3 regions of the Ruminococcus sp. SR1/5 genome follow, and region 1 is predicted to be linked to each of the others. Evidence: predicted binding sites of a transcription regulator. Region 1 holds the regulator's gene; each other region holds the start of a gene.
The links. The regulator HrcA, encoded in region 1, represses chaperone genes, less so after heat shock. The targets are predictions, from matches to a motif close to TGTTAGCACTCNNNNNNNNNGAGTGCTAACA.

Region 2: the regulator HrcA is predicted to act here: its motif matches at 2,108-2,138, upstream of groES (co-chaperone GroES).
Region 3: the regulator HrcA is predicted to act here: its motif matches at 6,291-6,321, upstream of CK1_RS06710 (Hsp20/alpha crystallin family protein).

Annotation. Positions count from the first base shown of each region.
Region 1 is NC_021014.1:3,062,289-3,072,208, reverse strand. It holds partial or broken gene dnaJ (molecular chaperone DnaJ) at 1-496, opposite strand, end outside; gene dnaK (molecular chaperone DnaK) at 518-2,410, opposite strand; gene grpE (nucleotide exchange factor GrpE) at 2,464-3,099, opposite strand; gene hrcA (heat-inducible transcriptional repressor HrcA) at 3,118-4,161, opposite strand; gene CK1_RS15410 (ABC transporter substrate-binding protein) at 4,337-5,392, opposite strand; gene CK1_RS15405 (hypothetical protein) at 5,322-5,591, opposite strand; gene CK1_RS18935 (glycoside hydrolase family 172 protein) at 5,607-6,107, opposite strand; gene CK1_RS18930 (glycoside hydrolase family 172 protein) at 6,095-6,715, opposite strand; gene CK1_RS15395 (carbohydrate ABC transporter permease) at 6,757-7,611, opposite strand; gene CK1_RS15390 (carbohydrate ABC transporter permease) at 7,623-8,480, opposite strand; gene CK1_RS15385 (ABC transporter substrate-binding protein) at 8,578-9,813, opposite strand.
Region 2 is NC_021014.1:34,074-43,993, reverse strand. It holds gene CK1_RS00245 (DUF6106 family protein) at 1-6, opposite strand, end outside; gene groL (chaperonin GroEL) at 120-1,739, opposite strand; gene groES (co-chaperone GroES) at 1,787-2,071, opposite strand; gene codY (GTP-sensing pleiotropic transcriptional regulator CodY) at 2,369-3,154, opposite strand; partial or broken gene topA (type I DNA topoisomerase) at 3,299-5,370, opposite strand; gene CK1_RS00220 (hypothetical protein) at 5,446-5,601, opposite strand; gene dprA (DNA-processing protein DprA) at 5,625-6,332, opposite strand; gene CK1_RS17710 (YifB family Mg chelatase-like AAA ATPase) at 6,358-7,299, opposite strand; partial or broken gene CK1_RS17705 (magnesium chelatase domain-containing protein) at 7,254-7,789, opposite strand; gene CK1_RS00205 (helix-turn-helix domain-containing protein) at 8,112-8,327, shown strand; gene CK1_RS00200 (hypothetical protein) at 8,432-9,190, opposite strand; gene CK1_RS00195 (fructose-1,6-bisphosphatase) at 9,251-9,920, opposite strand, start outside.
Region 3 is NC_021014.1:1,289,628-1,299,547, forward strand. It holds gene CK1_RS06685 (hypothetical protein) at 1-631, shown strand, start outside; gene CK1_RS06690 (Cof-type HAD-IIB family hydrolase) at 738-1,535, opposite strand; gene CK1_RS06695 (DUF4317 domain-containing protein) at 1,546-2,670, opposite strand; gene CK1_RS06700 (FliH/SctL family protein) at 3,577-4,578, shown strand; gene CK1_RS06705 (type I phosphoribosyltransferase) at 4,648-5,292, opposite strand; gene CK1_RS06710 (Hsp20/alpha crystallin family protein) at 5,661-6,113, opposite strand; gene CK1_RS06715 (glycoside hydrolase family 36 protein) at 6,627-8,261, shown strand; gene CK1_RS06720 (AraC family transcriptional regulator) at 8,277-9,146, opposite strand; partial or broken gene CK1_RS06725 (aldo/keto reductase) at 9,481-9,920, shown strand, end outside.

The DNA.
Region 1 (9,920 bases):
GTTCCAGGTTTCGCTCCGGTTCCGTGACATGTGGTACACTCATCCTTCAGAACGATCTCCAGCTCTTTCTCGCATCCGAAAACCGCTTCCTCAAAAGTAATGTTCACACGTGCACGAAGGTTGGCACCCTTCATCGGTCCATTGTTGGCCCGTCTGGTTCTGCCTCCGCCGCCGAACAGGTCTCCGAAGATATCTCCGAAGATGTCTCCCATATCCGCACCGTTGAAGTCGAATCCACCAAAGCCGCCGGCTCCGCCTCCGCCGCCGTTTTCGAATGCTGCATGACCAAACTGATCATACTGTCTTCTCTTGTCGGCATCACTTAAAACGGAGTAAGCCTCTGTCGCCTCTTTGAACTTCGCCTCAGCCTCTTTATCACCCGGATTTACATCCGGGTGATATTTCTTGGCCAGCTTACGATATGCTTTTTTAATGTTGCGTCGTCGGCGTTTTTATCCACACCTAAGACTTCATAATAATCTCTTTTATCAGCCATTGTAATTATTTCCTACTTGTCTTAGACTTCCTTGTAATCAGCATCTACAACATCATCGCCGTATCCTGCTTCATTTCCGCCCTGAGCACCAGCGTTTCCGCCCATGTTGCCCATATCCGGTCCCGGACCAGCCTGACCCTGAGCTCCCTGAGTCTGCTCATACATCTTGGAGAACAGCTTCTGAGCGCTCTCCATCATCTTCTCCTGTGCAGCCTTGATGTCTGCAACCTGAGAATCAGTAAGCTCCTGAGCATTTGCTGTCTGTGCAAGAAGATCTTTCAGTGCATTGAGGTCAGCCTCAACACTTGCTTTATCGTTTGCGTCAAGCTTGTCGCCAGCTTCTTTCAGTGCATTCTCAACCTGGAATACCATGGAGTCTGCATTGTTTCTTGTGTCGATAGCCTCTTTACGTTTCTTATCCTGAGCCTCGAACTCAGCTGCTTCTTTGACAGCTTTGTCGATATCGGAATCGGACATATTGGAACCAGCTGTGATTGTGATGTGCTGCTCTTTACCTGTTCCAAGGTCTTTAGCGGATACATTAACGATACCGTTGGCATCAATATCAAATGTTACCTCAATCTGCGGAACTCCACGACGTGCTGGCGGGATTCCATCCAGACGGAACTGGCCGAGGGATTTGTTGTCTTTCGCGAACTGACGCTCACCCTGTACAACGTTGATATCTACAGCTGTCTGGTTATCTGCTGCTGTGGAGAAGATCTGGCTCTTCTTTGTAGGAATTGTAGTATTTCTCTCGATCAGACGAGTTGCGATACCACCCATTGTCTCGATGGACAGTGACAGTGGGGTAACATCCAGAAGAAGGATATCACCGGCACCTGCATCACCTGCAAGTTTACCACCCTGTACGGAAGCACCAAGTGCAACACACTCATCCGGGTTCAGGTTCTTGCTTGGCTCTTTGCCAGTTAACTGTCTTACCTTATCCTGTACAGCCGGGATACGGGAAGAACCACCAACCAGAAGTACCTGGCCAAGCTCGGAAGCTGTGATACCTGCATCAGACAGTGCACGGCGAACCGGCTCTGCAGTCATCTCTACAAGATCATGTGTCAGCTCATCAAATTTAGCTCTTGTAAGGTTCATATCGAAATGCTTCGGTCCCTCAGCTGTAGCTGTGATGAACGGAAGGTTGATGTTTGTTGTTGTTGCAGAAGAAAGCTCTTTCTTAGCCTTCTCAGCTGCCTCTTTCAGTCTCTGAAGAGCCATCTTATCGTTGCTTAAGTCTACGCCCTCTGTTCTCTTGAACTCGGAAAGCATGTAATCTGTGACCTTCTTATCAAAGTCATCTCCACCAAGACGGTTGTTACCAGCTGTGGAAAGAACCTCGATAACACCATCACCGATCTCGATCACGGATACATCGAATGTACCGCCGCCAAGGTCGTATACCATGATCTTCTGCTCTTTCTCATTGTCAAGACCATATGCAAGAGCTGCTGCTGTAGGCTCGTTGATGATACGTTTTACATCAAGACCTGCGATCTTACCTGCATCTTTGGTAGCCTGACGCTGAGCATCGTTGAAGTAAGCCGGAACTGTGATAACTGCCTCTGTTACTTTCTCACCAAGATATGCCTCTGCATCCTTTTTCAGTTTCTGAAGGATCATTGCGGAGATCTCCTGTGGAGAATATTTCTTGTCATCGATGGTTACACGGTAATCGGTACCCATCTCTCTTTTGATAGAGGAGATCGTTCTGTCTGCATTTGTAACTGCCTGACGTTTTGCAGGCTCACCTACCAGACGCTCTCCTGTTTTTGTGAATGCTACAACGGATGGTGTTGTTCTTGCGCCTTCTGTATTTGCGATAACTGTCGGCTGTCCACCTTCCATTACGGCTACACAGCTGTTTGTTGTACCTAAGTCAATACCAATAATCTTTCCCATGATTTTTTCCTCCTGTTTTAGTCTGTATCTGTTAAAATAAAGTTTGTTGTCAGTTAGTTCGCAACCTTTACCATACTGTGGCGTACTACGAAATCCTTGTAGGTGTAACCCTTCTGGAATTCTTCCACCACGATGTTCTCTCCAACCTCTTCATCCTCCACATGCATCACTGCATTATGGAAATCCGGGTTGAATTCCTTTCCCACTGCTTCGATCGGCTTCACACCAAGCTCATCCAGTGTTGTGGTAAGCTGCTTGTAGATCATTTTCATTCCATCTGCAAAAGCATCGCCTTCCTGTGCCTGTGCAAGACCTCTTTCGAAGTTATCCACAACCGGCAGGATCTTTTCAACGATCTCTTTTGCTCCGATGATGTACATACTGGATTTTTCTTTTTCCGTTCTTTTACGGAAATTGTCAAATTCAGCCATGGTACGCTTCAGGCGATCGGTAAGTTCCTCCACCTTCTGCTCAGATTTATCTTTTTTCTTCTTTCCGAAGAAGGAAGTTTTTGATTTTTCTTCTTTTTTATCCTCTGAGGCAGCTTCTTCGCCTGGAGTATTGTTTTCTTCCTCCGGCAGATCTTCTCCCTCCGGTGTCAGGTTTTCTTCTTCCTGATCTCCGTCAGTTACGGGGATTTCCTTCTCCGCTTCCTGCTCTTCGGATGTTTTCTTTGTTTCCTCCGACACTTTTTTTCTACCGCCTTTCTAAGTTTTCTTCTTTTTCAAAACGTCATCCAGATGATTCTTCAGTTCCTTCAGACTGTCCACTACATTCTCATAATCCATTCGTTTGGGACCGATGATCCCGATGGTTCCGTACATTCCGTCTCCCAGTTCATATCTGGCAGTTACAATGCTGCAGTCCTTCATGGTCTGGATTGGCATCTCATCACCGATGTAAACCTGGATTCCTGTATTCTCTCCATCTGACATCTGTTCTTTTACAAGATCGGCAAGTTCATGCTTCTCCTCAAATGCGGAGATCAGCTCCGTTGCCTTCTCTTTATCGGCAAGCTCCGGATACTTGAAGATGTTAGTTGCACCTGAAGTATAGATCTCCATATCTTCCTCTTCCACATGAATGGTGGCTGCCACTGCATCCAGAACCGTTGCCACCACACCGCTGTGGCTGCCTGCCTGTTCCTTCAGTCTGGCGATCATCCCAAGGTTGATATCCTGGATCGGGATCCCATTGAGATTGGTGTTAAGAAGAAGATTCAGTTTCAGGATCGTCTGGTCGTCCATTTCCTCATCCAGATTGATGATCTGGTTCCGGACTGTGTTGTTGTCACTGACAACCACTGCCACAAGCTGAAGCTCGCTCATCCTCGACAGCTGGATGAACTTGATCTTGTTGCCGCTGTACTGCGGAACGGAAACCATGGTAGCATAGTTGGTATTGGAAGCAAGAACCTTCGCAACCTTCTTAAGCACCTTATCCATCTTATCTGTCTTCTCAATGATCAGATCTCGCAGCTCTGCGACCTCCGCTTCCTTCTCCTTCATTAGCTCATTGACGTAAAGTCTGTAGCCCTTATCTGAAGGAATCCTTCCTGCTGAGGTATGAGGCTGGACGATATAGCCCATATCTGTCAGGTCTGACATTTCATTTCGGATCGTTGCGGAACTGACATTGAGATCCGCATACTTGGAAATGGTCCTGGAACCAACCGGTTCTCCGGTTTCCATATAGGTCTTGATGATTGCTTTTAAGATTTTTTGCTTGCGCTCATTCAACACCTCTTCCATGAATCCATCTCCTTTCCTTTTTATTCTTTCCTGACGGATGTTGATTCTTTTTTATATCTGTTAGCACTCATTTTAGTGGAGTGCTAACATCTACAGTCTTTAAGATATCACCATGTAAAATATTTGTCAATATGTTTTGAAAAAAAGTTCTTATTTTTTCGCAACAAAAAAAGCATCAGTACGATGCTTTTTTGTAATACTGGTCTATGCATTTCTGTGCCCCGGCAAAAAATTCCGCTTCTGTTTTCTGTCCCAGCACATATTTCTGAAATTCCGTACCCATAGCCGAAATAGCTTCTATGGAATCGGCACACAGTGGTCTTGCTTTCAGCTTATAATCTTTCAGATATTGCCGGATCATTTCAATGCCATCCAGATCAAAATTCTTATCCTCGATCACATCCAGTCTTGCCGGACACATTTTGGTCAGCTGTCCGTAATTTTTGCTTGCCTCATATCCGGACACATACTGAAGGAACTTCAGAGCTGCTTCTTTATGATCAGAATTTTTATTCAGTACATACTGCCAGGTTGCGATATTGGTCACCTTCTTGGCAAATTCCGGCAATAGTGCCATATGGATCTTATCTTTTCCATATACGCCTGCATTCTGAAAGGTCCTCAACGCACCGGTATACATGAACATACATCCATACTGGCCGTTTATAAATTTTTCATTCAGCTGATCATGCTGGTCGATCAGATTCTCCTCTGATATCATCCCTGTATCCAGCATTCGCTTCATATATTCTGCCGCTTCTCTGGTTTTCGGATTCGTCCAGTCTGTATAATCTCCTCCGAAAAAATTGACATACTCGCTGATACTGTTATATATGTAGGAAATCTCCCATGCATCCCCGTATGCATATTTTCCCGTATTCTGAAGCTTTTTCTGAAGGATCTCAAGATCACTGAGACCGGAGAGTCTGTCCAGACCAGCCTGATCCAGCAATTCCTGATTCACCCAGAATGCCATGATATCCATCCTGAACGGTACCGAAAAAATATGTCCGTCTGACATGCATATTTCTTTCAGGTATTCCTGCAGAAAATTCGCCGCTGTCTCCTCTGTCATAACCGTATCTTCCAGCGGAAGAAGAAATCCCTTATGTTTAAATTCGGATATCATCTCATCATTTACTGTGATCAGATCAACAGAATCATCTCCTGATGTCAGAAGAGTTGCTATTTTGGCCTGGCGATTGTCCGCATTGGCCGGACATTTTTTCAATATGGATCTTTATTCCAAGATCTTTTTCCGCCTGGCTGATAAAAGAATCAAAGCCTTCTGTGCCTGCATCCACATGAAGGATCGTCAGTTCCTGTCTGTTCTCCGGCACAATATCAGATGCAGCCTCCTTCTTCTGGACTCCACATCCTGTCACTGCCAGAGCCAGGGCAAATACCCCGCAAAATACCTGTTTTTTCAATCTCTACCACCCTTTTTATCTGGGCCATCTATCCTCTTTTGACATCAACGGCTGGAACGGTGCATGAGGAAGTGTCTGATACCAGTACGCTACACTTGCCACATCATCCTGTCGTTCAAACAGGCCACGGTATCCGACGCCTATCTGCTGAATCGTAACGCGAAGATCCTCTTCAAAGCAGATTGGATCCTGTAAATGCCATCTGTAAAAGCCTCTCATTGGCGGGCAGTCATCATTATGATAAAAATTGTGGATCAGCTCGTCATGGGCAGAATAATACGGATATCCCAGATACGGCGTGTTATAATTCTGTTCCACGGTTTTTCCATCCACCTGTTTGGCAAAGCTCCAGGAACCACCAAAGTAATCTTCCGTTCCTGTTCCACAGATGGTCGGATACTCCTCATCTCCGTCAATATAAAACTTCATTTCTCCCTCGCCCCACCAGTAACGTTCCAGTGTGGTAAGTGCCATGTAGGTTCCTATATAATGGCCTTTTCCTTTTACTCCATCCAAAATTGTATAATCTTTTGTTTTTCTGTCAACCGTTCCCTTCTCCACTGCGCATGGAAATAAGCAATATCGTCCGGAAGCTCATCATAGAGACAGTAATCTACCTGATAAAAGAAAGCCGGGATTTTATTTGCATGCTGGTTTTCCAGTGTGATCTTTGCTTTCTTCTTAAACGGCATCGGGAAATAGCAGTTAAAGCCCCTGTTTGGAACAACAGCCACCGGAACAGAATTTACAAAACATTCCCTTCCGAATCCGCAGCAGAAGAAATCACCCAGAGGACTTTCCACGGAAGGAGTTTCCTCGTCATCCCAGTACATACGGATTACAAGATCTCTCAGTACAAAGCAATCTGCCTCTGTAGTCTTGTTATCAACGGTGATCCAGATATGATTGATCTGTCCCGGTCCTTCCATTTCTGCCAGAGTTACCACAGTTCCCGGCTCAATATCCCTGAGACACGGGCTTCCTTTTCTGGACGGTCCCAGATGACTTGCAGCCATACCGCCTCTGCCTTTTTCTCCATGAGGATTTTCTGCGTTGATCGCACGGCTTTTTCCATGCTTTGCAAGTGCGATCCCTCCCAGTCCGCCTGTAAATGCCTGATACATATCTGTTTTCTCCTCTCTTTTGGAAATTAAAAATATTATATTTACGCTTTTACTCCACCTGCCATGATACCATCCATGATCTGTTTCTCAAAAACAGCTACAAAGATAATGATCGGAAGAAGGATGATCCATCCCATGGCGCTGACCAGATCCCACGGAACTCCATACATGTTGTCACGTAACGGAAGCTGTACGATGGAAACAGAAAGTACCTGAATACCATTTGAATAAAACAACGGTGTGAAAAAGTTATTCAGACAGGTAATAAAGTTGATAATGCAAACCGTAGCGATTGCCGGCTTCATCAGCGGCAGAACGATCGTAAACAGTCTCTGTGAAAAAGATGCGCCGTCAATAGCAGCTGCCTCCTCCAGTGAGATCGGGATCTCACCGACAAAGTTTCTGAGGATCAGAACCGTAAACGGTATAACGGTACTGATATAAAGAAGGATAAGTCCCGGATATGTATCATACAGCTTTACCTTCTGCATAAACTCATACAGCGGGCGGGCTGTGACAACCTCAGGGATCAGCATGGTAGCCAGAACAAACGCAAATGCAACAGAAACTCCCTTTGAGTTAAATCTTGAGAAGCCATAGGCAGCCATTGCACACAGCACGGTACTGATCACAAGTGTAATGCCTACGATCAGAACTGTATTTCCGATCTTTGAAAGCAGTCCTACATTCTGTATCAGAAATTTATAGCTTTCCAGTGTGGGATGATCCGGAAGATAATCGATCGGTGTTTTAAACAGTTCTCCTGACGGTGTGATCGAAGAAATAAAGATCCAGTAAACCGGGAACAGGATCAGAAAAGCCACAACTGCAAACAGAACCCATCTTCCAACGGCTACCACTCCATGATAAACATTATATTTTCCTGTATTCTTCACGATAATTCCCCCTAACTGTCAAACTTATTCATAACACGTATATTCAGCCAGCTGAAGATCGCCATTACAACAAACAGCAGCATAGCCAGCGCCGAAGCATATCCTACGTTTAGATTTGTAAATGCTTCTGTTGTGATTCTGTATGCGATCAGCGCAGTATCCTCTCCAGGGCCTCCAGATGTCATGGAATAAACCAGATCGAAGGTTGTCAGTCTCCAGAGTGTGAACGGAATACATAAAGTCAGGACATTTTTTGCGATCAGCGGAAGTGTGATCCGGAAAAAGCTCTGGATCCCGTTTGCACCGTCTACCTTTGCTGCCTCATAGATATCGCCGGAAATAAACTGAAGTCCGGAAAGTACAAGAATTGCAAAGAACGGAAGGTCCTTCCACAGGTCCATTGCAATTACCGCTGCTCTTGCAGTACCTGTATTGATCAGCCAGCTGTTCTGGTAACCCGGTACAAACCAGCGGATAAAATCATTGATCAGACCATAATCATTGTTAAATGCCCATTTTGCAGCCATACCGGCTACTACTGCAGGCATAGCCCACGGGATCAGCACGATGGTCCTCAGAAAACGGCGGCCTTTGAATTTCATATTCAGGATCAGTGCCAGGATAACTCCGAGGATCACATGAAAGATCATGGAAGCAACCACAAATATTGCCGTAAAGCTGATCGATGTGAGCACTTTAGGATCAGAAAATACCTTCAGGTAATTCTTGAAGCCTATAAATTCATTGATACCTGCAAGGATACTGATATTAAAGAAGCTGTTTTTCACAGTCATCAGAATGGGATATACTGTTGTAAAACCTCGAATCAGTACAACCGGCAGGATCAAAAGCCATGGTATCCACTTCATATTTTTTTGCTTATTGTCATGGAACTTTCCTCCCTGTTCATCAAGCAATGTAAAGCAGACTTTTACCTCTGCTTTACATTGCTGTTTTTTATATCTTTTACTTATACATATCTACCACATCCTGAGCCTTCTTGCAGAACTCATCAACTGTAATCTCGTCTTTCATACAGGACTGGAAGATTGTTCCCATATCGCTGATAAATTCCATTGTCTGTGCCACCATCGGACGTCCCTGTACATTGCATTCATTTGCATATCTGCTGTACATTTCTTTTGCCGGGTCAGAATCCGGAACTACCTTCTCTGCAACATCCTTTCTTGCAGGATATCTGTCAAATGCTTTATAGGAAGCTTCCATTCCGCCTTCATCAGCCATATACTGGAGGAATTTCACAGCTGCATCTTTATTCTTGGATGCTTTGTTGAGAACATAGCTCCAGGAATCTGTAAAGATCGCACGCTCTCCCTTGCCGCTGAAATCCGGTACCATTTCCATGTGGATCTTATCTGCGCCAAGCATATCTGCCTTTGCATAATCTGTTCCAAGGCCCCACATGAACCAGCATCCGTATTTTCCGTCATTGATCTTCGGATTCATCTGCTCATATTTATCAGCGATCTGCTCGATGGATGTTTCTTTATCAGCAACCAGATCGTGGAGGAACTGAACTGCTTCCTTGTTTTCCTCTTTGGTCCAGTCAAAATAATCGCCGCCGAACATGTTTACAAACTGTGCAAGCTCGTTAAATGCATAAGTTTTCTCCCAGGAACCGCCGTAGCCGAATCTTCCGTCCTTGGAAACAGCCTTCATATACTTCATGAAATCCTCTTTTGTATCAATGGATTTGATTCCGACCTCATCCATGATCTCCTGATTTACCCAGAATGCAAAATATCCTGTATAGCCTGGAACACCGATAATGTTTCCGTCCTTATCTGTGATCATATTCTTTACATATCCCTGGGCAAACTGATCAGCGATATCATCTGTCATTACTGTATCATTCAGTCCTTCCAGCCATCCGGAATTTTTAAATGCCGCACTCATCTCATCGTTGATCTGAATGACATCCACGGAAGCATCTCCTGTGGAAAGCATTGTGGTGATCTTCTGCTGACGGGTATCTGTATCTGTAGGTGCCGCAATTACATTAATGTTCAGGCCCGTAGCATCTTCCACATTTGCAAGCCAGTCCTCAAAATCCGGGTCTGTGGTGTCGATGCTGTATAAGGTAAGATCATATTTCTCCTCTGCGGAAACAGTAACCACGTTACCTGCCATACCCACAACCATCGCTGCTGCCAAAACTGCACTCATTACTTTTTTCTTCATATCTTTCTTCCTTTCTGGACATTTTCGTGTTTGTCCACACCTGTTTTTGATGGTTTAAGGATACCAGAGAGCCCCCTCATTCTAAATACAATATTTTATGATTTCTT
Region 2 (9,920 bases), 3.0 Mb from region 1:
ACTCATTTGCTTCTTCCTTTCGTAATTTACTGATTTCTTTTGATTATAACACAAAAAGAGAGCCGCGTCCATGACGCAGGCCCTCTCATTTTGTAAATTATTTACCTGCCTGCTTGAAATTACATCATTCCCATTCCCGGGTTTGTTGCCGGAGCAGGAGTATCCTCTTTGATCGTAGAAACTACAGCCTCTGTTGTAAGAAGTGTAGATGCAACACTTGTTGCGTTCTGAAGTGCACTTCTTGTAACCTTTGCAGGATCAAGGATTCCATTCTCAACCATGTTTACATATTTCTCATTCAGAGCATCAAAGCCTGTACCTACCTCAGACTCTCTTACCTTGTTGATGATAACAGCGCCTTCCAGTCCTGCGTTTGCAGCAATGTGGAACAACGGAGCCTCAAGGGCTTTCAGGATCACATAAGCACCTGTCTTCTCATCTCCCTCAAGTGTTGCTGCAAGCTTTGCAACCTCTTTGGAAGCATGGATATAAGCAGAGCCGCCGCCTGCGATGATACCTTCCTCAACAGCTGCTCTTGTTGCTGCAAGAGCATCCTCAAGACGAAGCTTTGCTTCTTTCATCTCTGTCTCAGTAGCAGCACCTACACGGATAACAGCTACGCCGCCTGCCAGTTTTGCAAGTCTTTCCTGAAGTTTTTCTTTATCAAACTCGGATTTTGTCTCCTCGATCTGCGCACGGATCTGAGCAACACGTTTTGCGATGGCATCTTTATCGCCAAGGCCGTCAACGATAACTGTATTCTCTTTTGCAACCTTAACGGATTTTGCACGTCCGAGCTGCTCCATTTTAGCTTCCTTCAGATCAAGACCGAGCTCGTCAGAGATCACCTGTCCGCCTGTCAGGATCGCAATATCCTGAAGCATCTCTTTTCTTCTGTCACCATAGCCAGGTGCTTTAACAGCTACTACCTGGAAGGTTCCTCTCAGTTTGTTAACGATCAGGGTTGTGAGAGCCTCACCCTCAACATCTTCTGCAATAATGAGAAGCTTTGCACCAGCCTGAACAACCTGCTCAAGAAGCGGAAGGATCTCCTGGATGTTGCTGATTTTCTTATCTGTGATCAGAATATACGGATCATCAAGAGTTGCCTCCATCTTCTCCATATCTGTAGACATGTATGCGGAAATATATCCACGGTCAAACTGCATACCTTCAACAAGGTCAAGCTCTGTATGCATGGTCTTGGACTCCTCAACAGTGATAACACCATCCTTGGAAACCTTCTCCATAGCGTCTGCAACCAGCTGTCCAACCTGCTCATCACTTGCAGAGATTGCGGCTACATTAGCGATCTGAGCTTTTCCGTTAATTGCCTGGCTCATGTTCTTGATCGCTTCTACTGCAACATCTGTTGCTTTTTTCATTCCTTTTCTGAGGATGATCGGGTTCGCTCCTGCTGCCAGGTTCTTCATTCCCTCATGTACCATTGCCTGTGCAAGTACGGTTGCTGTTGTAGTACCATCACCAGCTACATCGTTTGTCTTGGATGCAACCTCTTTGATGATCTGAGCACCCATATTCTCGAATCCGTCCTCAAGCTCGATCTCTTTTGCAATGGAAACACCATCGTTTGTGATAAGCGGAGCACCGAAAGATTTGTCAAGTACTACATTTCTTCCTTTCGGTCCAAGTGTTACTCTTACTGTATCTGCAAGTTTATTTACACCAGCTTCAAGTGCTGCTCTTGCTTCTGCGCCGTATTTGATCTCTTTTGCCATGATAAAATGACCTCCTATTTATATTGATATACGATAAGATGTTTATATTATTTAATGATTGCCAGGATATCTTCCTGCTTTACAATAATATAATCAGTTCCATCCATCTTTACTTCTGTTCCTGCATATTTGGAATAGATAACAGTATTTCCGACTTCTACTTCCATTTTTACTTCTTTCCCGTTTACAACTCCGCCAGGTCCAACTGCAATAACCTCTGCCTGCTGTGGTTTCTCCTGTGCCTGTCCCGGAAGCACAATTCCGGATGCTGTTGTCTCTTCTGCTTCAACCTGTTTTAATACTACTCTGTCGCCTAAAGGTACTAACTTCATGATCTATGTTCCTCCTTTATAAGTTCCATCTTCGCCTGCTAGCACTCACTTTATACGAGTGCTAATCACTATGGCTATATTAGTGAATTTCACATATTTTCGCAACCCTTTTAAGATATGGTTTTTCTATATTATTCTGGTTTTATCTCTTTTATACTCTTGTTTTCTCTTGTTTTCTTAATTTCATTATTTATTTTGATTTTATGAAACAGACAAAAAAGAGACTCCCACACTAGCGGGAAGTCTCTTTTGTCACGTTCTTTATCTTATATCAAGCATCTGACAGTGCTGATCACATTATGCCTTCTTGCTTCTCTGTGCTTTTATCTCCTCAAGCTCATCAAAGATCACTTCATTAAGAACTTTAATGTAAGTTCCCTTCATACCGGATGAACGGGATTCGATCACACCTGCACTCTCGAATTTACGCAGTGCATTTACGATCACGGATCTGGTGATACCTACACGGTCAGCGATCTTGCTGGCAACCAGGATACCCTCATCCCCATCCAGCTCATCAAAAATATGGATGATCGCCTCAAGTTCTGAGAAGGACAGTGTACTGAATGCCGATTTAACGATCTGCTGTTTTCTGTCTTCTTCTGCGTTCTCGTCATGAACCGCACGCATCATTTCCAGGCCAACAACTGTTGTACCATACTCGCTGACGATAATATCCTCAATATCATAGGGATGATCATTGCGGTACATGAATAACGTTCCCAGTCTCTCACCTGCAATATCGATCGGATTCACGATTCCCTGATAATTTCCGGGTACATGCTCAAAGCCAAGTGTCTGGAGATTGACATTCTCCTTTGTGGAAAGAACACCAAGAAATCTCTCATTCAATAACGGGTCGATATGTCCGCCGATCTTGTCATCGATCAGCTCTGTGATCTCATCCACACCCGGGCAGATACTGACTCCCAGAACCTTACCTTTCTTACTGAGTACCAGGATATTGGAACTTAAGGTTTCCATGAGCACCTGGCAAATGTCGTTAAACACTACCTTGCTTGAGCTGCTGTTATGCAGAAGCTTATTGATTTTTCTAGTTTTATCTAGCAACTGAACGCTCATTTTTCCTCCTTTCACTTTCGTACCTTGAAAGAAATCGTTTTTCTAGTCTAATATTACACGTTATTCTGGAAATTTACAAGACTTTTTTATATTTTTTATTTTTAACGGGATTTTCTGAAAATTGGTGGAAAAGCATTTATTCAATCAATCTTCATCTTTTGGTTTTTGTTCCACATATCCGCAGGTTTCCTGGCTGCAAACCAGCTTATTTCCCTTTTCGAGCATATAATTACCACATTTCGGACATTTCTTTGCAGAAGGTTTCTGCCAGGACATAAAATCACATTCCGGATTATTCTCACATCCGTAATATTTTCTGCCTTTTTTCGTTTTTTTCATGACAATTTCGCCGCCGCACTTCGGACATGCAACACCGATCTTCTCATAATATGGTTTTGTATTACGGCAGTCCGGAAATCCGGGGCATGCAAGAAATCTTCCATGAGGACCGTACTTGATCACCATGTTGCGGCCACAGTTGTCGCAGATCACATCCGTAACCTCATCCTGTATATCAACTTTCTCAAGCTCTTTCTCAGCCTCATCCACATCATGCTTCAGATCCGGATAGAAGTTACGTACAACCGTTTTCCACTGTACAGTACCTGCTTCCACGCAGTCCAAAAGTCCCTCCATAGTTGCTGTAAAGTTTACATCCACAATACTTGGAAAAGCCTGTTTCATAATATTATTAACAACCTCTCCAAGCTCTGTGACGTAAAGATTTTTCTGTTCCTTGGATACATAGCGTCTGCTGATGATCGTTGTGATAGTCGGCGCATACGTACTTGGACGTCCGATTCCAAGCTCTTCCATAGTCTTTACAAGTGAAGCCTCTGTGTAATGTGCCGGCGGCTGTGTAAAATGCTGCTCCGGCTTCAGTTCTTTCAGCTTCAGCTCCATACCCTTTTCCAGACTTTGACTTAAAACATTGCCCTTTTTGTCATCGCCCTCTTCTGTGTACACAGACATAAAGCCATCAAAGGCAACCTTGGATGCTGCAACCGTAAACACATACTCACCTGCTCCGATCTTGACAGACGTGGTCTCATAACGTGCCGGTGCCATTCTGCTCGCCGCAAAACGTCTCCAGATCAGCTGATATAAACGGAACTGATCCCTGGTCAGGGATTCCTTCACCAGAACTGGTGTCCTCGCAATATCTGTAGGACGGATCGCCTCATGAGCATCCTGTATCTTCTGTCCGTTTTTGATTGCCTTCTCTGTCTGAGAAACATAATCCAAACCATACTGCTCAGAAATATAAGTTCTTGCTGCTGCATCTGCTTCCTCTGAAATTCGAGTAGAATCTGTACGCAGATAGGAGATCAGACCTACCGTACCACTGCCTTTTACATCCACACCTTCATATAACTGCTGTGCCAGGCGCATAGTCTTCTGCGTAGAAAAATTCAGTGTCTTGGCAGCTTCCTGCTGCAGAGTACTTGTGGTAAACGGAAGGGGAGCGTTTTTGATTCTCTCGCCTTTTTTACTTCTGTGATCTCATATTTACAGTCTTCCAGACTTTTCAGGATCTCATCCATTTCCTGACGGTTTCTGATCGGAAGTTTTTTATCTGTTCCATAGAACTTGGCTGTCAACGGTTTCTTCTCACCCTTTACCTGAAATTCACCCTCCAGGCTCCAGTATTCTTCAGGAATGAATGCATTGATCTCATCTTCTCTGTCACAGATGATACGCAGTGCCACAGACTGTACACGGCCTGCACTTAAGCCTCTTTTTACCTTGGCCCAGAGCAGCGGACTGATGGTATAACCTACCATACGATCCAGCATACGCCTTGCCTGCTGTGCATCTACCAGATTCATGTCCAGTTCCCTGGCCTGCTTGATGGACGCCTTAACTGCTGTTTTTGTTACTTCATTAAATGTGATCCTGTGCATCTTTGCAGTATCTGTCTTCAAAGCCTGCATCAGATGCCAGGAAATTGCTTCTCCCTCACGGTCAGGGTCAGTTGCAAGATAGATCTTATCTGCTTTTTTTGCTTCTTTACGAAGTTTTGCAAGAAGCTCACCCTTTCCCCGTATTGTAATATACTTCGGTTCAAAATCATTGTCCACGTCAATACCAAACTGGCTCTTGGGAAAATCCCTCACATGACCGTTGGACGCTTCTACTGTATAATTTGCCCCCAGAAATTTCTTTACTGTCTTCATTTTAGCAGGTGACTCTACTATCACCAGATTTTTGGCCATTTTACCTCTCCTAATCTCATTCTGCCTTCCTGTCCGGCTTAAAAACTCCTGCTAAATCTCCGGGCAAAAAAGCATTTATTCAAGTCTGATATAATACTGTCTCCCGGTTTCCTTCACAAGCCCCATCAAAATAAGCTGTCCCAGGATCCCGGCTGTTTTTCCCGGTGAAAAACCGGTTTTTCTGATAATATGATCCAGATTTTTTGGTCGTAAATCGAGACAACTATACACCAAATCCAAATCCGTTGCAAGTCCTAACTTGCTTTTTTCAGACAAATTTGTCTTTTTTTCACAGATAATCCCCACTCATCCAGAAGTATTTCCGGAGAGTATGCAATTCCTGCTCCGTCGTAGATCAGCTTGTGACAGCCTCGGCTCAGCGCATCATTTACTGCTCCCGGAATGGCGTATACCATCTTCCCCTGTTCCAGTGCACAGGTAGCTGTGATCAGTGATCCGCTCTTTTCTTTTGCTTCCACCACAAGCACCAGATCTGCCAGTCCGCTGATGATCCGGTTCCTTGCCGGAAAATAATATGCCCTGCCTTTGGTACCTGGTTCATATTCGCTGATGATCCCTCCGTTTTTTTCGGGGATTCTCCGGTAAATACCTCTGCTGGATGAAGGATAACAGATGTCCACGCCATTTCCCAGCACGGCAAAGGTCGGGGTACCACCTTCCAGAGCACCCTTGTGGCCCTCAGCATCAATGCCGGCCGCCATACCGCTGATCACCTGTACCCCATGTTCGCTTAAGAATTTTCCGTAATTAAATGCCTGTATCCGTCCGTAAGGACTGCACAGCCTTGCTCCTACAATTGCAGCTGTAGGTTTGTCATCATCCGGAAATCTTCCAATATAATATAATTGTTTTGGCATACCAGGAAGTTCCTGAAGTCTTGCCGGATAAACACTACTGTCCTTCCGGGCACACCGGATCCTTGTTTGCTGTATTTCTTCCATATAAAATACCTTCCTTTTTTCTGTTTTATGACCAGTATTTCTTATCATATGCCCGGTACGTCAGAGCTTCGCAGATATGTTCTTCCTTTATCTTTTCGGAGGATTCCATATCCGCGATGGTCCTGGCCGTTTTCAGGATCTTATGATATGCTCTGGTACTGAATTGAAACTGCTCATATGCCTGCTCCAGAAGTTTGTCTGCCCCTCCCGTCATTACACAGTATTTTTCCAGTTTTCTTCCGTCAAGCTCCCCATTGAAGCAAAATTTTTCCTTTTTGTAACGTTCTCTCTGGATCTCCTGTACTGCTTCCACCCTCTTTCTTATTTGAGCAGAGGATTCCCCTGCAATTTTCTTTTTCATTTTTGAAAAACTCACTGCCGGAACTTCTGTGCAGATATCAATACGCTCCAGGAGAGGCTGGCTGATCTTTCCAAGATAATGCGTGATCTCCCCTGACGTACAACGACATCTGTTCATATCCGGGTAAAATCCGCAGGGACAGGGATTCATCGCTGCCGCCAGCATAAAACTGGCCGGAAAAACATAGGTTCCGGCAGCTCTGGACAGATGGATCTCCTTATCTTCCAGCGGCTGACGCAGGATCTCCAGGCTTTTTCTGGAAAATTCCGGCATCTCATCCAGAAAAAGAACACCTCTGTGTGCAAGAGTGATCTCCCCCGGCCCCGGTATCCTGCCGCCACCTGCCAAAGCCTGAGGGGAACTGGTATGATGCGGACTTCGAAAAGGCCTCTGCCGGATCAGCGGATCTTTTTCCGTGAGAAGTCCTGCCACACTGTATACCTTAGTGATCTCCAGGCTTTCCTCAAATGTCATCTCCGGCATAATGGTCGGCAGACGTCTTGCCAGCATGGTCTTTCCGGATCCTGGCGGTCCGATAAAAAGAATATTATGAAAACCGCTCACTGCGATCTCTGCCGCCCGCCGGGCTCCTTCCTGCCCGCAGATGTCCGCAAAATCAACCTTTGGTATTTCCGGTTTGTTTTCTGTTTTTCTTTTTCCTGATACGCAGCTGTATAAGTGTTTGGGTCTCTCAGACACCGGATCATGTCATTCAGACTTTTTACTCCAAACACCGGCATATCCTTCACCAGATTCCCCTCCCGGATGTTTTCCTCCGGAATAACGCAAAAGCGTAAGCCCAGCTCTCTTGCGCGGATCACCCGAGGCAAAACTCCGGCAACCCCATGGATCTCTCCATTCAGACTGATCTCTCCTACGATCATAACTCCTTCCAGAAGATCCGGTTCCAGAATTCCGGCAGCCGCAAGTACTGCAGCCGCCACAGGCAGATCAAAACCGGCTCCTTCCTTTTTCATATCGGCAGGTGCAAAATTTACAGTTACTTTTTTGGTGGCAGACAAAGCCGGTTGTTCTTAAATGCAGTCCGGACTCTTTCCTGGGCCTCTCTCACCTGGGCAGAGGGAAATCCTACCATAGCAAAAGAAGGCAGACCATCACTGACATCTGCCTCAACCTGGATCTCACGTACTTCCATTCCGTAGATCGCTGCTGATAAAACACTCGCAAACAAATACATTCCTTTCTGCGAAAAAAACGGATCCCGATCTTCCATCTTTTCGTCTTTTCAGGTCAGGCGGATATTCGAAATCCGCATTGGTTAAAAACAAGGGAATTTTCAGATAGACATTTTCTGAATTTTAGAAGATAATAAATTTAGTATAGTCCATTTTGCTCTCTTTTGCAAGGGTGCATTTCGTTCTGTTTTATACTTTCAATAGAAAGAAGAGGTGAGCACAATGAAATTTCAGCGTATTCAGGATTTACGTACAGACGCGGATCTGTCCCAGAGAGAATTAAGTGAGATTCTTCATATCAGTCAGCGTTCTTATTCCCATTATGAAACGGGATCCCGTAATATTCCTATCGAAATGCTTATCCGGCTGGCAAATTATTACGACACCAGCATCGATTATCTCGTCGGCCGCACAGACCGCAAAAAAATGATCAAATAAAGAGATCCCCGGAAATGTGGAACAGTTTCGGGAATTCCTGTATCGGGATTCCCTGATTGCCAAAATCCGGGGATTCTTTATTTTACCGTGTTTTATTTTTTTGATCATTCCGTATAATAGGTTTCTTCTTCTCCGTAGGGAATCTCATATTCTTCTGTATTCTCATCAGAAGAATCTTCACTGTTTTCGCTGTAGGATTCCTGTTCATAGGAATTTTCGTTGCTTTCATTATAGGAAGCATCTTCTTCGGAATTTTCGGATACTTCCAGGGATGGCTCCTGCCGGGTCATAATAGACTCTGTTTTCGGATAGGTCAGAGATCCCTCTCCCCGTTCATATGTTTTTACCTTCACATAAAGCTCACCACTTTTATCGAAAACAAACTCTCCTTTTGCCTTATTCCCTTCGGAATCCTTAAAACGGAACTGTGTGGCATTTCCTGCTACCTCTGCAGTCACATCTGCTTCTGCGGTCATGGAAGGATCTTTTCCATTCACTCTCTTATAGGTAAAGGAAACAGATTTCAGACTGATATCATAAATATCGATCGTTGTCAGCCCGTCTTCGCTGTACCAGATTCCCTGATAATTTTCCGGTTCAAATGCCGGAAGGATTGTCGGGACCGGTGTCAATGACGGTGTCGGCGTCGCTGTCGGAACCGGTGTTGCTGTTGCTGCCGGAGTTGCTGTCACCTCCGGAATACTGTCCAATGCAGCCAATGCGGCCTCTCTTCGTTGTTCTTTTTCCACTTTATCCCTGTGGGAAACATACAGCATCCCTCCCAGTCCTGCCAGAATAAACAGAATGATCAACAGGATCAGAACTGCTCTCAGCCGTTTTTTTCTTCTTTTGTTTTTTCTCATCTGCATTACCTCTGTTTACTATAGCATACAGGAAACCCTTCTTGTATTTCTCAATTCTGCTTATTTTTTCTCTTTGATGATACCTTTTCTGTAAACTTCCAGAAGCTGGATCAGCTCACTGATCCTTTCCTTCAGAGCAGTTCCGGTATCGGTATCACCGACCAGAGTACGTTTGTTATTGTAGTGAACTGCCACCCTGTTGGAAACAATATCCTGCTCCTTGGCTACCGCTTCTTCCGCAGAAGTAAAAGGCTCATGAGCAGACAGGATCAGCCCGTAGGAATTATAAACCAGTGTATAACCGGCAATCCCCGTAACCTTCTGATATGGTCTGGAAAAACCGCCGTCGATCACAAGAACTTTGCCATTGCATTTTACAGGACTCTCTCCCTCACTCTGGTGAACCGGCACATGCCCGTTGATGATGTGACCTTTTTCCGGATCCAGTTCAAATTCACGGAGCAGATCATCTACAACATTCTCATTTTCCAGAAGATGATAGTAGGCATTTTTAGTTTCTTTATGTGTTTCCTTATCTTTAATAAAATAACGTTCAAAGGTGGTCATTTTGTCTTTTCCGAACAGCGGTGAATTCGGAGCTGCCCAGATATACCACATAATATCCCTGCCTTTACGCTTTTCATCCTCATTTACAGAGAAAAACGCCCGGCGCACATAAGTCTCAAGAACATCGTACAATTCTTTTCCTTTGTAGGTTTTTCCATAAATC
Region 3 (9,920 bases), 1.8 Mb from region 1:
TCTTCAGAAGTTCTATGACAAGGTTAAAGAGGATCCGGCTGCAGATTTCAATACTCTTGGAGATAAGATCTCCGAGGATATGACCGCAACAACCGGAACATGCCCTACCTATGAGGAAGGTGATGACAGTGCTGCCAACGGAACTACTTATCCGGATGAGGTTCGTACCGCTTTAAGAAAGCTGGACGAGGGTGCACTGAACGAGGAGATCATAAAGACAGATTCCGTATGGTATGTTGTGAGACTGGATTCCAAGAATGATAAAACTGCAACGGAGAGTAAGAAAGAGTCTCTGACAAACACCAAGAAGGATGATTTCTATAATGATACAACAGATGGCTGGAAGAAGAAAGCTGATATCAAAGAAGAGAAAAAATTGATCAAGAAGATCAAGATCACAGATAATCACAGCTTTACGATCCAGACTCCAACTCCGACACCGGACCCGGATGTAACTGAGACACCGATAGCAGATTCTGCAGAGGCTGAGGCAACCGAGACACCGGCAGCTGAGGAGCAGACCGATGTGACCGAGACACCGGAGACAGAGGGAGATTCTGCAAAGGCTGATGAGGAGACTGCAGATAGTACAGAATCTGAGGCAGCTGCTACACTGGAAGCTGAGAAATAAGATACCATGTTTACAATGGAATGATAAGAGAAAAGACAACGAGCCGTGTACGGATTTATCGTACACGGCTCGTTTTTTGTAATGCTCATGCCTGCTTTACGGATCATCAGATCAGATCGAGATGCTCTAGTGCGTGAAGGATCCCGTCCTTGTCCACTGAGTCTGTCTGGTATGTGCAGTGTTTTTCGATGCCTCCGTAAGCATTTCCCATAGCAACGCTGACTCCGGCAGCTTTCAGCATGGGAAGGTCGTTGGGACTGTCTCCGAATGCATAGCAGTTTTCCTTGGGGATGGAAAGGCGGTCCAGGAGAAATTCCATGCCTGTGGCTTTGCTGGTACCCTTTTGTGTGACTTCCCAGATTCCGTCTCCGTGATCAAAATAGGTGTAATGATCATTACAGAAGCTGCGGAATTTTTCGACATCGGAATCCGGCAGCATATGTACCAGGAATTTGTCATAGGAGTAAGTGCAGGCATCCTCCCGATTGAATTTTGTGATGTCGACCATTGGAATTTCTTTTCGCATTTTGACTCCGAATTCGGACTGGGCCGGAGATATGCCATCATACAGGATCTCAGTGTTGGATTCAAAAATTGCCTCGATCTTGCATTTGCGGAGAAGGTCTACGGTTTCCTTGCACAGAAGATTTGGGACTGTGCGGAAAAAAAGCAATTTGTTGTCCATGTAAATGTGGGTTCCACAGCCGTATATATAGCCATCGAAATGAAGCTCTGAGAGTGCAGAGGGCATCATTACTTTGGTGCGGCCGGTGTTGATGAAAAGAAGATGACCGTTTTCATGGGCTTTTGTGAGGGCGCGGCTGGTGCTCTCCGGAACCTTGAAGGGGTGAGGCGTAAGCAGTGTGCCGTCTATGTCGAAGAACAGGATTTTTTTATCGTTCATAAGGTCTCCTTTAAAATGGGATTTCTTCTTCGGTGTTACTGTTATCAATGTCAGTAATATCATTAACAGGAAGCGGTTCTGCGGATGTATCTTCAACAGAGTTCAGTGTGCTGACACGGATGCCGTTGAGTTCTATTTCACTTTCCATGGGGATCACAAGGCATTTTCGACCATCGATGATGCGGGTTTCTACCAGTTCTGCCCGGTCCGGTGCTACATGGATCACCACGTCAGGGGTTTTGATCTCGAATTTCCGGGTGTTGGTGATGTTGGATGCTACCAGAGCTGATTTTTCTCCTGCGGCAAGCTCATACTGTTCATCGAAGTTCTGGAGCTTTTCGTCTTCTACGCCGCATTCTTCGAAGAGACGTTTGACTTCGGATTTGGTGAGGACAACAGGTTCCGGTTCGTCCTTCTGGGATTCGATGAGATCGTTGAGCTTTTCGTGGATCTCAAGGACTGTGTCGTAGGCACAGTCATCACCAAGGGTTTCTTCCACCAGAGCATTGAAGGAGTCACGCTGGGTTCCGGCAGATAGTGGTGTGGTGCAGCCGAAGACTTCTTCCATCATGGTGGAGCGGAGATTTTCGGCGTTTTTGGTGTAGTAGAGAAGTCCGTGGATATCGGTACTGCGGTCGTTGAACTGTGGGAAAAGGAAGCCCCAGTCAGGCATTTCTACCAGCCAGTCCCGGATACGGTCTTCAATATTGTTTGTCTCTGCATTGTAATGCAGGCCTGCTTTGGAGAGCTTGACCGGGCAGATACTGCAGAGGATGTGATCGTAGATCTCATCGGAAGCGTCGAACATTTCGGCACCGTCGGAGGATTTGCCGGGGATGTCGTAGACTGCGTGGATGAGGATGATGTAGTAGTTTTCACCGTAGTCGTAGTTTTCTATGATTCTGTCGTAGAAGGCTTCGGTGAGGGTGTCGTCGGTGAGTTTGCTTTTGCGGAGTTTCATGAGGAAGTTTTGGGTTCCGCCTTCGGTTTCCTGATCCAGAGGAAATTCCATGTTGATGAGGTTTTTTCCGATGGTGCCGGTGAGGGTTTTTCGGAAGATGTCGAAGTATTTGAAGGTTTCTTCCTCTGATAAGGATAAGAAGGCTTCTTTGAGTTCGGTTTTTTGTTTTTTCACCGTCTACGTAGCAGCCGCAGATGCGGGTGATGGAGCAGCGGTCAGGGGTGAATTGTTTTTTATTTCTGCGATTTCTTTTTGTTCATGTGTGGTTTACCTCGGTTTTTTAATTAGTTTGATTATAGCACAGGTGTTTGGTGGGGGCAAGATGACGCGGACGGACGTGTGAGATTTGCAGCAGAAGTCCGGGTGCCGTCGTTTCGCCTGGTCATACTAAGCGTCTGAGGTGTCTCACGGAGCGGCCGGCCCATAACTCGCCATGTACGCTGATGCGTACCTGGCTCAGACAGATGGGCCTTACCCTGCGGCTTGTGGCCGCCGGGTACCTCTCCGTGAACCACCTCAGACGCTAAGTATGGACCAAGGCTCACTCCAAAGCACCCGGACTTCTGCTGCAAACCTCACACTGTGCGGTCATGGTGGGAGGGATAGAGTGGTCTGACGGGAGTTGGATGAGCCATCAGCGCTGCGCTGGATGGCTGGGAGGAAAGGCTGAGTTTCCTTGTGGTTTGCCGGGGAGGTTGTGAGCGTCGGCGCGTTGCTGGACGCTTGTAGTTTGGAAGCTTGAGATTCCTTGTGGTTTGGAGGGAGGTTGTGAATGTCGGTGCGTTGCTGGACGCTTGTAGTTTGGACGCTTGAGATTCTATGTGTTTGTTAGGGAGGTTGTGAGCGTCGGTGCGTTGCTGGACGCTGGAAGGTGGTGTCGAAATTTGGAGATGGGTTTTTGTGGTGTTGTGGTGGGATGTGTGGTATGATTTGTATATCTTATAAGATCTATCCATTTATTTGGTTTCTTTTTGCTTCAATGTCTGAAGCGTTTTTTCAAAAATATTTATAAAAACTGTATACAGGGTTTCTGAAGTGTTTGGTTGATGGTATAATTGTATATACCAGAAGGAGTATTGTTTGAGAGATAATACGATTTTTGATGATGTTTTTCGTACTATGATGGAGAAAATGACGTTTCTGGTCGTGCCTTTGATCAATGATGTTTTTCATACATCATACCCGGCTGATGTGGAGATTGTGCAACTGCGTAATGAGTATCAGCGGGTGGATGGTGAGATTATTACGGATTCGCGACTGTTGATCGGAAACAGGATTTATCATATAGAATGTCAGAGTACGGATGACACGACAATGGCTGTACGGATGATAGAGTATGATTTTGCAACTGCTGTTGAGTTTGCCAGAAAGCAGGGACGGAGGTATCGGATGGAGTTTCCACGTTCTTGTGTGTTGTATCTGAGGAATAGTAGGAATACGCCGGATTTTCTGGAAGTGGATGTGGTTTTTCCGGATGGGGGATGTCATTTGTACAGAGTGCCTGCCATTAAAGTAGAGAATTATACAAAAGATAAGATATTTGAAAAGAGTCTTCTTATGCTGCTTCCTTTTTATATCATGCGATATGAAAAAAGAGGGCATGAGATGAGTGAGAATCCACAACTTTTTCAGGAATTACTGAATGAATATGAAGTGATCCGGAGTAAACTGGAGGTAGAGATCACTGAATCTGGAAGGTCTGAACTGTTCAGTGATCTGATTGGACTGATAACTCGGATATCTGATCATATTTTCAGAAATGAGGAGAAAGTCCGGAAAGGAATAGGTGAGATTATGGGTGGACATGTTCTGGAACTGGAATCTGAGAAAAGGGCAAGACTGATGGCGGAAGCTAAGGAACAGGCTGAAGCACTGGGGCGAGAACAGGGAATGGCTCAGGGAATGGCTCAGGGAATGGCCCAGGGAATGGCTCAGGGAATAGCTCAGGGAATGGCCCAGGGGGAAGAACGACTTAGTGTTCTGATCAACAGGCTTATACTTGATAATCGTGGTAATGAGATTCAGAAGGTTGTTACAGATAAAGAAATGCGTGAAGCCATGTATAGAGAATATCAATTATAATAAGAAAAGATAAAGAGAATCCCCCACTGGTTTTGCTATCCATGGGGGATTCGTTGATTGATCTGAATCTTATAATACAGAATATCCGTAACTGCTGACAATAGCATCGATCTTCTGGCGGTTTTTGCACAGTGGGCAGTTGTCAGAGCGGTAGGAGTGATAGTCCGGGATGTCTCTGGCCTGAAAGATAGAGTGGACAGGGAGTGTGGCTACACTGTCTACACTGCTGTAGATGGCTGCCACGCCGCGGATCTTACCGCCATAGTACAGAACGCTTTCGATAGCTCGGTTCAATGTGGATCCGGTGGTGATGGAGCCATTTAGGATGAGGATGTTTTTTCCATTGATCATTGGTTCATAGTTGTCGCGGAAGATCATCTGCCCGGTGCTGTTGAACTCAGGGGTGATGACGTAGATGGTCTGGTGTGCGTTCATGGAAAGGACGCCGGCTTTGGTCAGTTCTTCGGCGAGATAAGCACCGATCACTTCAAGTCCGTCCATGCAGACGATGGTGTCTACCGGAATGGATGCTTCGTAATTTGCTGCGAGAGCGGATGCAATACGCTGTGCTTCAGCGCATCTGGATTTCATAGTAGTGAGATCCAGGTAGTGTGTGATATGGGATTGGGATGTTACGAAGTGTCCCGGAATCATTTTAAGCTGTATGCGGTTGTCAGTGCGTGCATAAATTTTTATGATGTTGTCCTGATCCATAATAAAAACCTCCTGTCGTGATCGTGTTTTACGTGGTTGTTCAGGAGAATTATCCTGAAGGATTACGAAACAGATTTATTTAACCGAATGCGGATTGCAAATATCCGATTAGCTGTGCATATTATACCATTAATTTCAAAAAAATGAAATAATATAATGCAAAATATATAAAAAATATTCAAAAAATCAAGCGTATTTGTTAAAAAATATCCAATATCATGAAAACTTTGACAATAGGATCATTACTATAGAGTGAAAGTACTTGTGAGTACGTAGTAAATTGGAAAGAGAGTGTCATATGTATTATTGCGTATAAAAAAGAGGAGGAGAATCCTTATGGATTCTCCTCCTGTGAGAGTGAGTCGATGTCAGCCTTCAATAGATACATATTTATCAGCTTCAATCTCTTCAGCTGCTTTTTTCGGAATAGAAAGTCTCAGAACACCGTTCTCAAATTTTGCATGGACATCTTCGTTTTTTACACCATTACCAACATAGAAGCTTCTGCTTGTGCTGCCGGCATAACGTTCACGGCGGATATAATTGCCTTTCTTGTCTTCCTCGTCTTTGTCAAGACCCTTGGCAGCAGAGATGGTAAGATAACCATCCTTCAGCTGTACCTGTACTTCATCTTTCTTAAATCCTGGAAGATCTACATCCAGCTCATAGCCTTTATCTGTTTCACGTACATCAGTTTTCATGATATTTTTTGCATGTTTGCCATAAAGAGGGTTCTTTCCGCTAAAGAAATTATCTCTGAATCCAAAATCATCCATCCAGTCATCAAATAAGTTTTCTCCAAATACACTCGGGAACATCATAAGTCATTTCTCCTTTCAAATTGAAAAGCCGTTCCGGTGGATCAAGAAATCCAACTGTTGCCGGTATATAGTTACCACTTCGGGTTATTCCGCAGTGGTGATCGTTTGGTTTTATTCTGAACATCTGGAAGTTCTTTTTTATCTTCTCCTTTGTTCTATATGTAATATAACACTTGTTGTTAGCAAAGTCAAGAGGCGAGTGCTAAAAAATTGTGAAGAATTTGTGTCCCGTAAAATGAAAAACTAATTTCCATCTTTAGCCCTTTATGTTCTTACGTTAAAAAGCGAATCGGACAAGGACTGAAAAGCTTATGCAGATTGAACATTCTGCAATGTTATAATAACTTTAAAGCATAGAAAAAACCAAAAAATTCAATATAATAAGGCATATAGACAAAATATATTAAAAAAATTTTTACGTACATTCTTCTGAGTTGAACAGACGATAGAAAGACAGTATTCATGAGTATGCAGGTAAAGCAAAATGTAAATGAAAAAGTACAGGAGGAGAGAATGATGCAGAAAAAATATGCAGATTTTAAGCTTGGGGTACCGGATTATGTAACAGTGGAAACAGAAGAGGAGAGACTTGTGTGCCAGGGAGGGCAGACGACAGTAGCTGCCGGTGCAACTACTGTGGAATTTCAGGACGCAGGTGAACATGAGGATATATTTGTCACATCCGAGGATGCAGTGAGATGTGTGAAGCTGAGATGGAACTATAAGATCCCGAAATCAGCCAGATTTCTGGGAGATGCCTGGGAACGTACCTATGGTGATGCGGAATGGCATGGAATGAGCGGAAACCGTTATCTGCCATGGTATTTTCTGGCGAAGCTTTCTGAGAAGGTTCTCTGCTTTGGCGTAAAGGTCCGTCCTTCTGCTATGTGCTGCTGGCAGGTGGATACCAAAGGAATTACTTTGTTTCTGGATGTTCGCTGCGGAAATACAGGAGTACAGCTGAAAGGAAGAAAGCTGTGTGCCGCACAGATCGTCTGCATGGAAGCAGAAGGAGCAGATACTTTTGAAACTGCACAGAAATTCTGTGAAAAAATGTGTACAGATCCGATCTTCCCAGAGTTTCCGGTATATGGAAGCAATAACTGGTATTATGCTTACGGTGACAGCTCCGAAGAGGAGATCTTAAGTGATACCGATTATATCCTGAAACTGACCGAAGGTGTAAAAAATCCTCCGTTCATGGTCATTGATGACTGCTGGCAGGAGCATCACCGCCTGGATGAATACAACGGTGGACCCTGGACAAAAGGCAATGCCAGATTTCCGGATATGAAAGGTCTTGCAGACAAGCTGGAGAAAAAAGGTGTCCGCCCGGGTATCTGGGTCCGTCTGCTTCTTAATGAAGATGAGAATATCCCGGATGAGTGGAGAATTTCCTATAATGACTGTCTCGATCCGTCCCACCCGGATGCACTGGAATATATCCGTAAAGATATCGAGAGAATCTGTGATTGGGGATACACGCTGATCAAGCATGATTTTTCTACCTTTGATCTCTTTGGAAAATGGGGATTTGAGGCGAATTTAAGAGACAATTCCATGGAGAAATGGCATTTTTATGATCAGACCAAAACCAGCGCAGAAATCGTAAAAATGCTTTATCAGGAGATTTATGATGCTTCCCGGAGCAACAACGCAGTGATCATCGGCTGCAATACCATCGGACATCTCGGCGCAGGCCTGATGCATCTGAATCGGACCGGTGACGATACCAGCGGACGTATCTGGGAGCGTACCAGACGAATGGGCGTAAATACGCTGGCATTCCGTCTTCCGCAGCACAATACGTTTTACCATATTGATGCAGACTGTGTCGGTATTTTCGGAATGATCCCATGGGAGAAAAATCGTCAGTGGGCAGACGTTCTTGCAAAGAGCGGTACACCACTGTTTGTATCCGCAAAACCTGGAGTTTTGAATCCGGAGGAATTTGAGGAGCTGCATCAGATCATGCTGCGTGCATCAGAACAGGAAGAGCATTTTGTTCCGCTTGACTGGGAAGAAATCGACTGCCCGGAGGTATGGGGAGAAAACGGCGAAACTATCACTTATGACTGGTTTGACAACGAAGGTCCGACCATGGATGCTACGGTGGAATACTATAATGCCAAGGTAGTTGTTCCGTAAATCAGGAAAAGTGGTTCAGCAATCCAGAAGATCCTCGGCATGATGATATTTTTCCCGGTATTCCCGTGGCGTCATGCCGGTTTCTTTTTTGAAGGCACGGGAAAAGGCAAATGGATTTTGATATCCGCAGGAGAACGCCACGCTGGAGACAGGGATATCCGTGATGGTCAGAAGCTCCCGGGCGTTGATGATCTTGGCTGAAGTCAGGAATGCTTGGGGTGTGGTTCCAAGATGTTTTTTAAAAAGTCCGTAAAGGTGGCTGCGGCTGATATGGAGATAGTCAGCAACATCTGTCACAGTGATATTCTGCAGCGGACTTTTTTTGATGTAATCAACAGCCTGTGTGATGTAAAAATTCTCATTGGATTCCATGGTCGTGTAGGAAGCATGAAATTCTTCCTCCAGCATGGCGATGATCCGGTAAAGACCACTCTGGATATAGGCTTCACTGGAGGGCGTCAGCTGCGGGTGAGCCATCATTTCAAGAATGGTTTCCTGATAGGGAAGAACCGAATTTAGCTGCTGGACCGGAGTTTCTTCAGTAAGATGACAGTGTTCACAAAGTATGGGAGCATTTTCTCCATTGAAACAGATCCAGATATAAGTCCAGGGATCAGAAGGCTCTGCTTTGTAGAGAGAGCTGGTCACAGGAGGAATGAAAAAGCACTGTCCGGCTTTCAAGGTATATTTCCGGTTGTTCATATAGAAATATCCCTGTCCGCTCAGCACAAAATGGATGGTGTAATATCGCCGGACACCAGGGCCGTAGGACTGTTCCGGTGTACATTTTTCCCAGCCGCAGGAAATAAGATGAAGTTCTTTTGATGAGGTCTGGCGGTTCAGAACCTGTTTGTTTTCTATGGGAGTTTCCTCCTTTCGATGCATGATTATAGATAATATCAGTTTAAAATATTTGATCTGAGGTGTAAAGAACAAAGATGAACTGATAGGACAAAAGACAGTTGCCGTGCGATAAACGTGTGGCAGCTGTTTTTCTGTTTTCTGCAAAAATTCAGACGTAATGCAGGCATTGTCTTGACACTTGTAAAAGAAAAAGGTTTACCACCAGGAAAAATATCGTTATAATAGGAGAAACGCAGTTTCTCTGCGGCAAAAATATAACGGTCCGGGAGATATCTGTGTCAGAAATATTGCTTATCCGGTGATATATCAGATGATATGAGGAATTTTCCGGTATGTAATAAGAAGGGAGAAAGATATGGCATATTTAGGTGAAGAGATCAAAAAACTTGGTTTTGGCCTTATGAGACTTCCGCAGAAATCAGAAGGTGTGATCGATGTGGAGCAGACCAAAGTCATGGTGGACAAATTTATGGAAGCCGGATTTACATATTTTGATACAGCATGGGCTTATGCAGGAAGCGAAGATGCTATCCGCGAAGCGCTGGTAGAGCGTTATCCGAGAAGAAAAATATCAGTTAGCCACCAAGATGGCAGCCTGGATCAACTGCAAGACAAGAGATGAAGCTCTTGCACAGTTTAAAACATCTCTGGAGAGAACAAAGGCAGGATATTTCGACTTTTATCTTCTCCACAATCTTGGAGAGCACAGAACAAAATATTTTGATGAGTACGGTTTATGGGACTGGATCCATGAACAGAAGGAAGCCGGTCTGATCAGACATGCAGGATTTTCGT